DNA from 3 places in the Pseudonocardia sp. WMMC193 genome. Region 1 is predicted to be linked to each of the others. Evidence: riboswitches for the same ligand, from Rfam matches in the RefSeq annotation. Region 1 holds a riboswitch; each other region holds the start of a gene.
The links. Region 1 has a riboswitch for cobalamin ahead of L3X23_RS33415 (ribonucleoside-diphosphate reductase subunit alpha). Riboswitches for the same ligand answer to the same signal wherever they lie in the genome.
Positions count from the first base shown of each region.

Region 2: another riboswitch for cobalamin. It lies ahead of L3X23_RS13765 (hypothetical protein); the one in region 1 lies ahead of L3X23_RS33415 (ribonucleoside-diphosphate reductase subunit alpha).
Region 3: another riboswitch for cobalamin. It lies ahead of cobN (cobaltochelatase subunit CobN); the one in region 1 lies ahead of L3X23_RS33415 (ribonucleoside-diphosphate reductase subunit alpha).

Region 1 is NZ_JAKKDO010000003.1:6,541,438-6,546,245, reverse strand. Features, by position in the region: gene L3X23_RS33430 (RraA family protein) at 1-593, shown strand, start outside; gene L3X23_RS33425 (RraA family protein) at 590-1,192, shown strand; gene L3X23_RS33420 (hypothetical protein) at 1,239-1,505, opposite strand; cobalamin riboswitch at 1,549-1,754, shown strand; gene L3X23_RS33415 (ribonucleoside-diphosphate reductase subunit alpha) at 1,869-4,691, shown strand; gene L3X23_RS33410 (ribonucleotide-diphosphate reductase subunit beta) at 4,688-4,808, shown strand, end outside.
Region 2 is NZ_JAKKDO010000003.1:2,614,750-2,619,557, reverse strand. Features, by position in the region: gene L3X23_RS13780 (cobalamin biosynthesis protein) at 1-189, shown strand, start outside; gene cobA (uroporphyrinogen-III C-methyltransferase) at 186-1,391, shown strand; gene L3X23_RS13770 (histidine phosphatase family protein) at 1,391-1,936, shown strand; cobalamin riboswitch at 1,920-2,087, shown strand; gene L3X23_RS13765 (hypothetical protein) at 2,091-2,465, shown strand; gene cobT (nicotinate-nucleotide--dimethylbenzimidazole phosphoribosyltransferase) at 2,462-4,186, shown strand; gene L3X23_RS13755 (DNA polymerase IV) at 4,202-4,808, opposite strand, start outside.
Region 3 is NZ_JAKKDO010000003.1:2,489,993-2,494,800, forward strand. Features, by position in the region: gene cobN (cobaltochelatase subunit CobN) at 1-1,563, opposite strand, end outside; cobalamin riboswitch at 1,626-1,748, opposite strand; gene L3X23_RS13200 (nitrite/sulfite reductase) at 1,834-3,039, shown strand; gene L3X23_RS13205 (precorrin-8X methylmutase) at 3,036-3,665, shown strand; gene L3X23_RS13210 (precorrin-2 C(20)-methyltransferase) at 3,669-4,808, shown strand, end outside.

The sequences.
Region 1 (4,808 bases):
ACAAGCTGGGCATCCCCGGCCAGGCCCTCGGCATCGCCCCGCTCGACCGCAGCTTCCGGCTGGTCGGGCGTGCCTGGACCCTGCGCTACGGGCCGGTCGGGCAGGACCGCGGCACCGTCGGGGACTACATCGACGACCTCGGCCCCGACGACGTCGTGGTGCTGGACAACCAGGGCAGGGTCGACGCCACCGTGTGGGGCGACATCCTGACCACCGTCGCCCACCGCCGCGGCGTGGCCGGCACCGTCATCGACGGGGTGTGCCGCGACGTCGACCGGTCCCTCGAGCTGAGCTATCCCGTCTTCTCCCGCGGCAACTGGATGCGCACCGGCAAGGACCGCGTCCGCGTCGAGGCGACCCAGGTCCCCGTCTCGATCGGCGGGATCAGAGTCGAGCCCGGGGACCTGCTGCTCGGCGACGGCGACGGACTCGTCGTCGTCCCCGCGGCGCGGGTTCCGGAGGTGCTCGCCGCCGCGGAGGAGATCGAGCGGGCGGAGCAGGCCATCCGGGACGCTGTCGAGGCCGGGTCCTCGCTGCGGGAGGCCCGCGTCCGACACCGCTACCACGACCTGCAGCACGGAGCCGGATCATGAGCGCCCCGACCACCGTGCTGAGCTCGGCCACCGTGCACGAGGCCGCAGGCCGCACCGGTGCGCTGCCCTCGGCGATCAAGCCCCTGCACCCGTCCATGCACCTGGAGGCCGCCGCCTTCCCGGTGAAGGCCCCACCCGGGGACAACCTCTGGCTGCACCGGGCGGTCTACGCCGCCTCCCCCGGCGAGGCCCTCGTCGTCGACACCGGCGAAGGCTTCGAGTACGGCTACTGGGGCGAGATCCTCGCCGAGGCCGCGATCGCCCGCGGGCTGGCCGGGCTCGTCATCCACGGCGGGGTCCGGGACTCGGCCAGGCTGGTGGAGATGGGCTGGCCGGTCTTCGCCGAACGCGTGTGCATCCGCGGGACCGGCAAGGACCCCCACGGCAGCGGCGAACTCGGCGAACCCGTCGTCATCGGCGAGCAGACCGTGCGCCTCGGCGACCTCGTCGTCGCCGACGCCGACGGCGTGGTCGTCGTCCCCGCGGAACGCATCGCCGAGGTCCAGCGGCTCTCGGCCGACCGTGACGCGGCCGAGGCGGACTACCTGCGCCGCATCCGGGCCGGCGAGTCCACGATCGACATCTACCACCTGCCCTGACGAGCGCTGACCGACGAGCACGACGACCCGGCGGCCGGGCTGCGGGTCACGACAGCGAGACCGTGATCCTGCCGCCCTGCTGGTCGCGGGCCGCCTCGAAGGCCCGCTGGGCGTCCTCGATCCGGTGGACCGGTTCGAGGAACGGGGTCACGTCGACCGCCCCGGAGTGGATGCGGTCCACGGCCTCGCGGAACGCGGTGAGGCCCGGCTCGAGCTGGGTGCTGTGGTCGTGCTCGATGGACGGCTGCTTGGCCCGGGCCTCCGCGAGGTCCCAGGGCGTCGCCCGCTGGGCCCGAACGGTCGGCGTCGACACGCCACGACACGTAGGCGTTGTGTTCTCGGCGACCCCAACATGTAGTGTCGGTCGCGCTGGTGGTTCACCCCGCATCCAACGGGGTGAGGCAAGAGGGAACCCGGTGGGAATCCGGGACTGCCCCGCAGCGGTAAGTGGGAACGACAGCCGTCAACGGCACTGGGCGCGAGCCTGGGAAGCGACGGTCGGTAGGTCCGGGAGACCGGGTGCCCACGAGTCCGAAGACCTGCCACCGGTGCGCACGCCAGCCCGGCGTGCGCGTGCTCGGGGCCTCGAGGGAAGGCGCCACGGGCGGGCGCTCCCCAGGTCCTGCTCGCGTTCCCCCCGGCCTCGGCATCGGCCGAGCTCGCGAGGAGAGAGCGCATGGCAGCACCGGTACTGACACCCCCCGAGCAGCTCCGGGTGGTGCGCCGGGACGGCTCGACGTCGGAATTCGACGAGTCGAAGATCTCCGCGGCGATGACCAAGGCGTTCGTCGCCGAGGAGGGTCCGTCGGCGCGGGTCCGCCCGATCGTGGCGGAGCTGACCGCGGAGGTCGTCTCCGCGCTGCACCGCTTCCCCACCCCCGCGGTGGGGGTGGAGCAGATCCAGGACCAGGTGGAGCTCGTCCTGATGCGGGGCGGGCACCACAAGATCGCCCGCTCCTACGTGCTCTACCGCGAGGAGCACGCCCGGCTGCGCCGGGCGAGCGCGCCGGCGGCGCCGCCCACGCCGCACGTCGTCGGCAGGGACGGCACCCGCGCGCCCCTGGACTGGGAGCGGGTCGAGACGGTCGTCGGCGAGGCCGTGGCGGGGATCTCCGACGTCACCGCCGAGCCCGTGCTCGCCGAGGTCCGCCGCACCGTCTACGACGGCATGTCGATCACCGAGCTCGCGCAGGCCCAGGAGATGGCCGCGCGCACGCTGGTGGAGTCCGAGCCGAACTACTCGTTCGTCGCCGCGCGGCTGCTGTCGGACCGGCTGCGTGGGGAAGCGCTGCCGTTCCTCGGCCTGGAGACCCCGGCGGACCAGGCGGGCCTGGACTACCCCGGCTACTTCCGGGCGTACCTGGGCAAGGCCGTCGACCTCGGACTCGCGGACCCGGAGCTGGAGCTGTTCGACCTCGACCGGCTGACCGCGGCCCTCAAGCCGGAGCGGGACCTGGACTTCGGGTTCCTCGGCCTGCAGACCCTCTACGACCGGTACTTCCTGCACTCCGACGGCATCCGCTTCGAGCTCCCCCAGGCCTTCTTCCTGCGCGTGGCGATGGGCCTGGCCCTCCGCGAGATCGACCGCGAGGCCCGCGCGATCGAGTTCTACGAGCTGCTGTCGTCCTTCGACTTCATGGCCTCCACCCCGACGCTGTTCAACTCGGGCACCACCCGCGCGCAGCTGTCGTCGTGCTTCCTGACGACGGTGGAGGACGACCTGGACTCGATCTTCCGGTCCTACCGGAACAACGCCCTGCTCGCGAAGTACTCGGGGGGTCTGGGCAACGACTGGACCCCGGTTCGCGGGCTCGGTGCCCACATCCGCGGGACGAACGGGCGGTCGCAGGGGGTGATCCCGTTCCTCAAGATCGCGGGCGACACCACCGTGGCGGTGAACCAGGGCGGCAAGCGCAAGGGCGCCGCCTGCGCCTACCTCGAGACCTGGCACGTCGACATCGAGGAGTTCCTCGACCTGCGCAAGAACACCGGTGACGACCGCCGCCGCACCCATGACATGAACACCGCGAACTGGGTGCCGGACGAGTTCCTCCGCCGCGTCGAGGCGGACGCCGAGTGGACCCTGTTCTCGCCGAACGAGACCCCGGACCTGCACGAGCTCTACGGCGTGGAGTTCGCGCACGCCTACCGCGCCTACGAGGCGAAGGCCGAGCGCGGCGAGATCCGGGTGTTCCGGAAGGTCCGCGCCGTGGAGCTGTGGCGGCGGATGCTGACCGTGCTCTTCGAGACCGGACACCCGTGGATCACGTTCAAGGACCCGTGCAACCTGCGCTCGCCGCAGCAGCACGTGGGCACCGTGCACTCCTCGAACCTGTGCACCGAGATCACCCTCAACACGTCCGGGGACGAGGTCGCGGTCTGCAACCTCGGCTCGGTCAACCTGCTCGCCCACGTCACGCCGGACGGGCTGGACACCGCGAAGCTCGAGCGCACCGTCACCACCGCGGTCCGCATGTTGGACAACGTGATCGACATCAACTTCTACACGATCCCGGAGGCCCGCCGGTCCAACCTGCGACACCGCCCGATCGGCCTGGGGCTCATGGGGTTCCAGGACGCGCTGTTCGAGCAGGGCATCCCGTTCGCCTCGGACGCCGCCGTCGAGTTCGCCGACCGGAGCATGGAGCACCTCTCCTACTACGCGATCGCCGCCTCGAGCACGCTCGCCGGGGAGCGCGGCCGCTACGCGAGCTTCGACGGCTCCCTGTGGAGTCGGGGGATCCTGCCGATCGACTCGCTCCGCCTCCTGGACGCCGCCCGCGAAGGCGACGCCCTCGACGTCGACCGCTCCACGACGGTGGACTGGGAGGCCCTGCGAGAGCGGGTCACCACCCTCGGCATGCGCAACTCGAACGTGATGGCGATCGCCCCCACCGCGACGATCTCCAACATCTGCGGCGTGGGTCAGTCCATCGAGCCCCAGTTCCAGAACCTCTTCGTGAAGTCCAACATGTCCGGCGACTTCACCGTGATCAACCCGCACCTGGTCCGCGCGCTGAAGGACCGCGGTCTCTGGGACGAGGTCATGGTCTCCGACCTCAAGTACTTCGACGGGGCGCTCGGCGAGATCGACCGCGTGCCGGCGGACCTGAAGGCGCTGTACGCCACCGCCTTCGAGATCGAGCCGCGCTGGCTGGTCGAGGCGGCGTCCCGGCGGCAGAAGTGGCTCGACCAGGCGCAGTCGCTGAACCTCTACCTGGCGACGCCGAGCGGGCGCGCGCTCGACGAGTTGTACCGGCTGGCCTGGCACAAGGGCCTCAAGACCACGTACTACCTGCGTGCCCGGTCCGCCACCCACGTCGAGAAGAGCACGCTGCGCGGGACGGACGGCAAGCTGCGCGGCGTCCCGACCGTGCGCCCCGAACCCGGTGAGCGGCCCGCTCGCTCAGGAGGTGTGAGCGAGAGTGCCGTTCGCTACTCGGGAGCGGAACCCGCCGCCTGCCGGATCGACGACCCCGAGTGCGAGGCCTGCCAGTGACCACCCCATCGACCCTCGGCACCGCGAACCGGACGACCGGGCTGGAGTCCATCGACGCGGGCGCGGCCCGCATCGAGGCCGACGAGAAGCGGATGATCAACGCCCGCACCGACGTCA
Region 2 (4,808 bases), 3.9 Mb from region 1:
GCGGCGGCGGCGCTGCTCGTCGCCCGGGAGATCGACCCGGCGGCCCGGCTCGCGGTGGCGAAGACGGTCGTCGGACCGGTGACCGTCGCCGCCGCCCTCGCCGATACCCCCGAGGGGTACATCGCCGCCGGCACGTGCGGCGCCGTTTATCATTCGGGGCCACTTCCGGAAGGGACACACTCACGGTGACCGAGCACGACCAGTACCTCGTCGGCCTCGACCTCGGCGGCCGCAGGGTCGTCGTCGTGGGGGGCGGGCAGGTGGCGCAGCGCCGGGTGTCCCGGCTGATCGCCGCGGGCGCACTGGTGGAGGTCGTCTCGCCCGAGGTCACCCCCGCCGTCGAGGGCATGGCGTCGGCCCGCGAGATCACCTGGACCCCGCGCCGCTACGCCGACGGCGACCTCGACGGCGCCTGGTACGTCCTCGCCTGCACCGACGACCCGCAGGTCAACGCCGCCGTCAGCGCCGCCGCCGAGGAGCGCCGGACCTTCTGCGTCCGGGCGGACGAGGGCAGCCTCGGCTCCGCCGTCACGCCCGCGACCGGGGAGTACGACGGGCTGACCGTCGGCGTCCTCGCCCGGGGCGCGCACCGCCGCTCGGCCGCCGTGCGGACGGCGCTGGTCGAGGCCCTCGCCGCCGGGGTCGTGTCGGACTCGGCGGACCCGGTGCTCCCCGGCGTCGCGCTGGTCGGCGGCGGACCCGGCGACCCCGAGCTGATCACGGTGCGCGGACGGCGGCTGCTGGCGCGGGCGGACGTCGTGGTGGCGGACCGGCTCGGCCCGCGCGACCTGATCGAGGAGCTGGGCCCGGACGTCGAGGTGATCGACGCCTCCAAGATCCCCTACGGCCGGGCGATGGCCCAGCAGCGGATCAACGAGCTGCTCGTCGAGCACGCGCGGGCCGGGAAGTTCGTGGTGCGGCTCAAGGGCGGCGACCCGTTCGTCTACGGCCGCGGGTTCGAGGAGGTCCAGGCGTGCGCGGCGGCCGGCGTGCCGGTCACCGTGGTCCCCGGGATCACCAGCGCGTTCGCCGCGCCCGCGGTCGCGGGGGTGCCGGTCAGCCACCGCGGCGTCGCGCACGAGATCGTCGTGGTGAGCGGGCACGTGGCGCCGGACGACCCGCGCAGCCTCACCGACTGGGCCGCGCTCGGCCGGATGAGCGGCACGGTCGTGCTGATGATGGCGGTGGAGCGGGCGGGCCGGTTCGCCGAGACGCTGATCGCGCACGGCCGCCCCGCGGACACCCCGGCGATCGTGATCCAGGACGGGACCACGCGCATCCAGCGCAGCGTCCGCACCCGGCTCGACGCCCTGGAGGCGGACATCAAGGCCGAGGAGATCAGCCCCCCGGCGATCATCGTGATCGGCCCGGTGGCCGGGCTCACCGCGTAGTGCCCGACAGCGCCGTCAGCGCCGTTCTGGTGCGGCACGGCGAGTCGGTCTGGAACGCCGCGGGCCTGCTGCAGGGACGGACGCACGCGGTCGGGCTCACCGCACGGGGGCGGGCGCAGGCGCGGGCCGCGGACCTGGGAGCCCTGGGAGCCCTGCGAGACCTGCGCGGTGTGCGGATCCTCACCAGCCCCCAGCTCCGCGCGCTGGAGACGGCGTGGATCCTCGCCGAGCGCATCGGGTCGCCGGTCGAGGAGTGCGCCGAGCTGCGCGAACAGGGCCACGGCGGGTGGGAGGGTCGCCCGGTCGCGGTGTACGCCCCGCTGCTCGCCGCGGCGGGGCCGGACTGGGCGCCGCCGGGCGGGGAGACCTTCCGGGAGCTGTGGACCCGGGTGCGCGGGATCGACCTGACCGGCGCCGTCGTCGTCACGCACGGGGAGACGATCCGGGCGCTGCTCGCCCCGTCGCCGGAGGAGCCGCCGCGGCGGATCCCACCCAACGGCGCCGTGCTTGCGCTCGGGGGCCCCGGCGTGATGTCGTTCGGGTGACGGCAGTGGAGGAACCCGGTGCGACTCCGGGGCGGTCCCGCCACTGTGACCGGGGAGCACGTCCCCACGCTCGGCCACCGCTCGCGCGGGAAGGCCGGGGACGTGCGGCGATCCGGGAGCCAGGACACTCGCCGCCGTCACCGGTGATTCCACGATGAGGGCGCGGACCCTCGAGGAGGCCAACATGTCCGGTGACGTCCGGAGCAGGGTCGTCGTACTCGGTGTCGGCTCGGGTGATCCCGAGGCGGCCTGTCTGGAGCAGGCGGACCACGTCCTGGTGGCGCCCGAGCTCGAGTCGGCCGTGTTGTTCTACGCGGAGGCCTGGCGGGTCGACCGGGTCCGTCCGGGTGACGCGGTGACCACCGTCGCCGACCTGCTGGCGCTGGACGGGCCGTGCACGGTCGCGCTGGTCGTGCCGGACGAGCCCGCCTGGCGCGCGGTCGTGGACGGGCTGCGCGTCGCCGCGGACGCCGAGGTCACGGTGCCGGGGACGGCGGTCGTCCCGCCGCGCCTGAGCCCGCTCTGGTGAGCGACTTCTACGAGGTCCTGCGCGGCAGGCGGGACGTGCGCAGCGGCTTCCTGCCTGCGGTCCCGGTCGCCGACGACGCGCTGCGCCGCGTCCTGGAGGCCGCGCACGCCGCGCCCAGCGTGGGGTTCTCGCAGCCGTGGGACTTCGTGGTGGTGCGGTCGGTGCAGACCCGGCGCGCGGTCGCGGACCTGGTCGCGCGGCAGCGGTCGGCCTACGCGGCCTCGCTGCCGCGGGCGCGGGCCGCCGCGTTCGGCGCGCTGAAGGTGGAGGCGGTGCTCGACGCCCCGGTCAACGTCGTCGTGACCAGCGACGCGACCCGGGGCGGACGGCACACGCTGGGCCGGTTCGGGCGCCCGGAGATGGCGGCGCACTCGACCGCCGCGGCCGTGCAGAACCTGTGGCTGGCGGCCCGGGCCGAGGGCCTGGGCGTCGGGTGGGTGAGCTTCTTCGACGACGCCGGGCTGGACGCCCTGCGCGGGCTGCTCGGCCTGCCCGCGCACGTGGACGTCGTCGCCTACCTGTGCGTGGGCCACGTGCGGGAGTTCGCGGCCGAGCCGGAGCTGGCCGCCGCGGGCTGGGCGCGCAGGCGGCCCCTGGGCTGGGCGGTGCACGCCGAACGGTACGGATCACGGGCGCTGCCCGGGGAGGTCGCGATGAACCTGATCGACGAGACGACGGCGGCGATCGCGCCCGCCTCGGCCGCGGCCGCCGCGGAGGCGCGGGACCGGCTGGACCGGATGACCAAGCCGCGGGGCTCGCTCGGGCGGGTCGAGGACCTGGCCGTGCGGCTCGCCGCCATCGCGGGGGAGTACCCGCCGCCGGTGCCCGAGCCCGCGGCGGTCGCGGTGTTCGCCGGGGACCACGGCGTGCACGCGCAGGGGGTGTCGCCGTGGCCGCAGGAGGTCACGGCGCAGATGGTCGGGAACTTCCTCGCGGGCGGCGCGGTGGTGAACGCGTTCGCGCGCCAGCTCGGGGCCGAGGTGTGTGTGGTGGACGTCGGCGTCGCGGCGCCGCTCGAGTCGGACCTGGACCCCGTGCCGGGTCTGCTGCCGCGGCGGGTCCGCAACGGCACGGCCGACCTGTCACAGGGCCCCGCGCTCACCCGCGACGAGGCGCGGCGGGCGGTCGAGGTGGGCATCGAGGTGGCCCGCGACCTCGTCGCCGCCGGGAACCGGCTGCTGGTCACCGGCGACATGGGGATCGCGAACACCACGGCCGCGGCGGCGCTGATCTGCGCGGTCACTGGGGCCGCGGCGGCGGACGCCACCGGGCGGGGGACGGGGATCGACGACGCGACCCTGGACCGCAAGACCGCGGTCGTCCAGGCCGCCGTCGACGCGCTGACCTGGGAGGACGGGCTCGACCTGCTCGTCGCCCTCGGCGGGCTGGAGCACGCCGGGCTGGCCGGGTTCGTGCTCGGCGCGGCCGCGCTGCGGGTCCCCGTGCTGCTCGACGGGGTCAACGCGGGCGCCGCGGCCCTGGTCGCCTCCGTCCTCGCCCCGTCCGCCGTGGACTACTGCGTGGCCGGACACCGCTCCGCCGAGCCCGGCCACGCCCTCGCCATGGCGCACCTGGGTCTCGACCCCCTGCTCGACCTCGGGATGCGGCTGGGGGAGGGCACGGGGGCCCTGCTGGCGATGCCGGTGGTGCAGGGCGCGGCCCGCGCGCTGGCGGACGTCGCGACGTTCGACTCCGCCGGGGTCGCGGACAAGGACGCCTGACCGGCCGCCGGGTCGTCAGCGGGCGGGGGCGGGCAGCCGCCAGCTCGCCACCGGATCGGCGAACGCGAGGTCCGGGTCGTCCACGGCGAAGGAGCGGGCGCGGCCCGGGCCCGTCGCGCGGGTCTCGAAGCGGACGGTGACCCGGCCCTTCCCGGCGCCCTGCACCCAGCCGTGGCCGAACTCGGTGTGCTCGAGGTCGTCTCCCGCCCGGTAGGGCTCCGCCGGGTTCCGGGGGGTGCCGCGGCCGCCGGGGCGGGGCCCGAACTCACCGCCGGGCTCAGGGTGCTCGTTCTCGGCCGCGACGGCGGCGGGCGTCTCGACGGGCGTCTCGGGGGGAGTCTCGGTGGCCACCCAGCCCGTCTCCGACGGCACCGCCTCGAACAACGCGGGCGGCGGCGAGTCCGACAGCCCCGACAGCGACACCCCGACCAGCCGCACGCCGCCCTCGGGGACCGCGGTGCGGGCGAGGCGGTGCGCCACCGCCGTGAGGACGGCCAGGTCGGTGGAGGCGAAGGCCGTGGTCTCCGAGCGGGTGTGGGTCTCGAAGTCCGCGTTGCGCGCCTTGACCGTGACCGTGCGGGCGGCCCGCCCGTCGAGCAGCAGCCGCCGGTGCGCGGCGGCC
Region 3 (4,808 bases), 4.1 Mb from region 1:
CCAGCGGTAGGCGGCCAGGTAGTGGTGCGAGGGCGGCAGGTCCGGGTCGTGGTAGATCGCGACCGGGTTCTCGCCGAACCCCCTGGGCGGCTGCACGATCAGCGTGACGTTCCCGCTGCGCAGCGCCGCGACGACGATGTCGCCGTCCTGCACGTAGTGCTCGCCGGGCGGCGGGCCCCAGTGCTCGGTCACGCCCGCGCGCAGGTCCTCGGGGAGGGTGTCGAACCACCGCTGGTAGGTCTGCGCGGAGATGCGGATCGGGTTGCCCGCCAGCTTCTCCTCGGTGAGCCAGTCCGGGTCCTGGCCGCCCGCCTCGATGAGGGCGTGGATCAGCGCGTCGCCGTCCTGCGCGTCGACACCCGGGAAGTCCCCGATGTCGTAGCCCGCCTCCCGCATCGCGTGCAGCAGCGCGACCGTCGACGCCGGGGTGTCCAGCCCGACCGCGTTGCCGATCCGCGCGTGCTTGGTGGGGTACGCGCTCAGCATGAGCACGATCTTCTTGTCCGCGTTGGGGATCCGGCGCAGCTCCGCGTGCCGCACGGCGATGCCGGCGACCCGCGCCGCCCGCTCGTGGTCCGGGACGTAGACCGACAGCCCGTCCGCGTCGACCTCCTTGAAGGAGAATGGGACGGTGATCAGCCTGCCGTCGAACTCGGGGACGGCGACCTGGGTGGCGACGTCCAGGGGCGAGAGCCCGTCGTCGTTCTCCTCCCAGGTGGCGCGGCTGGAGGTGAGGCAGAGGCCCTGCAGGATCGGCACGTCGAGCGCGGCGAGCTCGGCGACGTCCCACTCCTCGTCCTCGCCGCCCGCCTGCGCGGAGGCGGGCTTGGTGCCGCCCGCGGCCAGCACGGTGACGATCAGGGCGTCGGCCCGCCTCAGCGTCTCCAGCAGCGCGGCGGGGGCCTGCCGCAGGGAGGCGCAGAAGATCGGCAGGGCCGTGGCGCCGCGCGCCTCGATCGCCTGGCACAGCGCCTCGACGTAGGCGGTGTTCCCGGCGATCTGCTGGGCGCGGTAGTAGAGCACGGCGACCGTGGGGCCGGCCGGCGCGGGGCCTGACGCTTGGGCGTCCCGAGCGTCACTGAGCGGTGCTTGGGCGTCCCCAGCGTCAGGGCCGGCGGCGGGGCGGGCGGCGGCGCGCTCGAGCACCCCCCACTCGGCCAGCTCCACCGGCGGCGCGAAGCCCTCGCCGGTGAGCAGCACGGTGTCGCTGAGGAACGCGTGGAGCTGGCCGAGGTTCTCCGCGCCGCCCTGCGCGAAGTACGTGTGCGCCTCCGCGGCGACACCCGCGGGCACGCTGGAGAGCTCCATCATCTCCGCGTCCGGCGCCATCTCCCCGCCGAGTGCGACGAGCGGGGTGTCGCCCGCGCGCAGGAGGTCGAGCCCGTCCTCCCAGTACCGGTAGCCGCCGAGCACCCGGACCACCACGACGTCCGCCTCGGCGACCATCCCGGGCAGCTCGTCGAGCAGCACGCGGTTGGGGTTGGCCAGGCGGAAGTCCGCCCCGGAGGCGCGGGCGGACAACAGGTCCGTGTCCGACGTCGACAACAGCAGGACACGGGGCATCGCGGCGAGTCCCTTCCTCGGGATCCTCGTCCCGGGTCAGTGTGCGTGGGTGGCGTGGCGGGCAGTGTCCTGGCTCCCGGATCGTCGCTCGCCCCGGGCCTTCCGGGTCTCCCCGTGGCCGTCGGTGCGGGGTCTGCTCCCCGGTGACAGTGGCGGGACCGCGCCGGACTCGCACCGGCTTCCTGGCTCCGCACGCCTCTTCGGTTGTGGTGACCCCACTCTCCGCAACACGCTCACCCCGAGTCAAGCCGCCGTGCTTACAGTGTCGCCGTGTCCTCCCCCCGCACCCGCGCCGACGCGTGCCCCGGCGTCCTCGCCCCGCACGACGCCGCGGACGGCGCGCTGGCCCGCGTGCGGCTGCCGGGCGGGGTCGTCACGGCGGCGCAGCTGCGGGTGCTCGCCGGGAGCGCCGAGGAGCTCGGGGACGGGGCGGTCCACCTGACCTCGCGGGGGAACCTGCAGCTCAGAGGGCTCTCCCGGGAGGATCCGCGGTTCGAGCAGCGGCTGCGGTCGGCGGGTCTGCTGCCCTCGTCGACCCACGAGCGGGTGCGCAACGTGCTCGCCTCGCCGCTGTCCGGTGTGGACGGTGGCCTGGCGGACGTCCGGGGCCTCGCCCGCGAGCTGGACGCGCGGCTGTGCGCCGTCCCGGCGTTGGCGGGCCTCCCCGGCCGGTTCCTGTTCGCCCTCGACGACGGGCGAGGTGACGTCGCGGCCGAGCGTCCCGATCTGTGCTGGCGCGCGACCGGTCCCGACCAGGGCGTTCTCCTGGTGGCCGGGGAGCCCACGACGGTCGGGTGCCCGGTCGCCGAGGCGCCTGCCCTACTGGTCGCCGCCGCTGAGGTCTTTCTCACCCTCCGCACGCAGGAGCCGGGGTGCGGTGCCTGGCGGGCGAGCGAGATCCCCGACGCGCCGGCGCGCATCGCCCGGGCGCTGGCCGGACCCGCGGGCGGTCCGGCGGCCGCGGATCCGCGCGCGGACGGCGACGGGGATGATCCACACCTCGGGAGCGGGACGGTCGGAAACCGACCGCTTCCCTCCTCGACCGTGGATCATGGGCCCGCGCTCGTGGTGGCGCCGGTGCTCGGGGAGGTGTCGGCGGCGCAGCTGCGGGCGCTCGCCGCGTCCGCGACCGAGGTGATCGTCACGCCCTGGCGGACCGTCGTGCTGGCGGACCCCGGACCCGGTGCGGCGGAACGACTCCACGCCGCCGGCCTGCGCACCCCGGACGATCCCGCGCTCCGGATCAGCGCCTGCGCCGGGCGGCCGGGGTGCGCGAAGTCCCACGCGGACGTGCGGGGGGACGTCCGCGACCTGCTGGCCGCCGCGACCGACCTGCCGCGCGCCCACGTCGTCGGGTGCGAGCGGCGGTGCGGGGCACCGCACGGGCCGCACCTCGACGTCGTCGCGCAGCCGGACGGCACCTACCGCATCGACGATCTCCGCGTTCCCGATCTCTCCGCATTGGACAGGACATGACCAGCGACTACATCCGCGACGGCGCGGAGATCTACCGGCGGAGCTTCGCCACGATCCGGGCGGAGGCGGACCTGTCCGGGTTCCCGCCGGACGTCGGGTACGTGGCCGTCCGGATGATCCACGCCTGCGGACAGGTCGACCTCACCGGCGACATCGCGTACTCCCCCGGCGTCGTGACGGCGGCGCGCGCGGCCCTGCGGGACGGCGCCCCGATCCTGTGCGACGCCATGATGGTCGCCTCCGGCGTGACCCGGGCGCGGCTGCCGAAGGACAACGAGGTCGTCTGCACGCTGCGCGAGCCCGAGGTCCCGGCGCTCGCGGAACGCCTGGGCACCACCCGGTCCGCCGCCGCCCTGGAGCTGTGGCGAGACCGGCTCGACGGCGCGGTCGTCGCGATCGGCAACGCCCCGACCGCCCTGTTCCACCTCCTCGACATGATCGACGCCGGGGCCGCGCGCCCGGCCGCGATCCTCGGCATCCCGGTGGGCTTCATCGGTGCCGCCGAGTCCAAGGAGGCCCTGGCGGCCCGCCCCGACCTGGACTTCCTCGTGGTGCACGGCCGCCGGGGCGGGTCGGCGATCACGGCGGCGGCCCTCAACGCGCTGGCCAGCGAGCAGGAGATCTAGGACATGCCAGGCACTCTCTACGGCACCCTCTACGGCGTGGGGCTCGGCCCCGGCGACCCGGAGCTCGTCACGATCAAGGCGGCCCGGCTGATCGGGGCCGCGGACGTCGTCGCCTACCACTCGGCGCGCCACGGCCGCTCCATCGCGCGCGGCATCGCCGAGCCGTACCTGCGCGGCGACCAGGTCGAGGAGCAGCTGGTCTACCCGGTCACGACGGAGACCGTCACGGACTACCAGGGCGCGATCGACGCCTTCTACGCCGAGGCCGCCGCCCGGCTGGCCGCCCACCTGGAGGCGGGCCGGGACGTGGTACTGCTGGCCGAGGGCGACCCGCTGTTCTACGGGTCCTACATGCACATGCACAAGCGGCTCGCGGGCCGGTTCCGCGCCGAGGTCGTCCCGGGCGTGACGTCGGTGGCCGGCGCCGCCGCCGCGCTCGGTCAGCCCCTGGTCGAGCGGGACGAGGTGCTCACCGTCCTGCCCGGGACGCTGCCGCGCGAGGAGCTCGCGGAGCGGTTGCGGGTCACCGACTCCGCCGCCGTCATGAAGCTGGGGCGGACCTTCGGGACCGTGCGCGCGGCGTTCGAGGACGCGGGCAAGCTCGACCGCGCCCGGTTCGTGGAGCGGGCCACGATGGCGGGCCAGCGCACCGGCGCGCTCGCGGACGTCGACCCCGCCTCGGTCCCCTACTTCTCGATCGCGATCCTGCCCGGCGAGGTCGCGGCGAGCGTCCCCGAGGAGCCCACCGACCCCGTGAGTGGCGATAGTCGCCAGAGCGACTATCGCCACTCACGGGGTGGGGTGACGGTGGTCGGGACGGGGCCCGCGGGGCGGGACTGGCTCACCCCGCAGACCGCGGCCGCGCTCGCCGAGGCGGACGATCTCGTCGGGTACGGGCCCTACCTGGACCGGGTGCCGCCCAACCCGCGCCAGACCCGGCACGCCAGCGACAACCGGGTGGAGGCGGAGCGGGCCGCGCACGCCCTCGACCTGGCGGCCAGCGGCCGGTCGGTGGTCGTGGTCAGCGCCGGGGACCCCGGGGTGTTCGCGATGGCGACGGCCGTGCTGGAGGTGGCGTCGGAACCCAAGTACCTCGACGTCCCGGTGCGGGTGCTGCCCGGGCTGACCGCGGCGCAGGCGGTG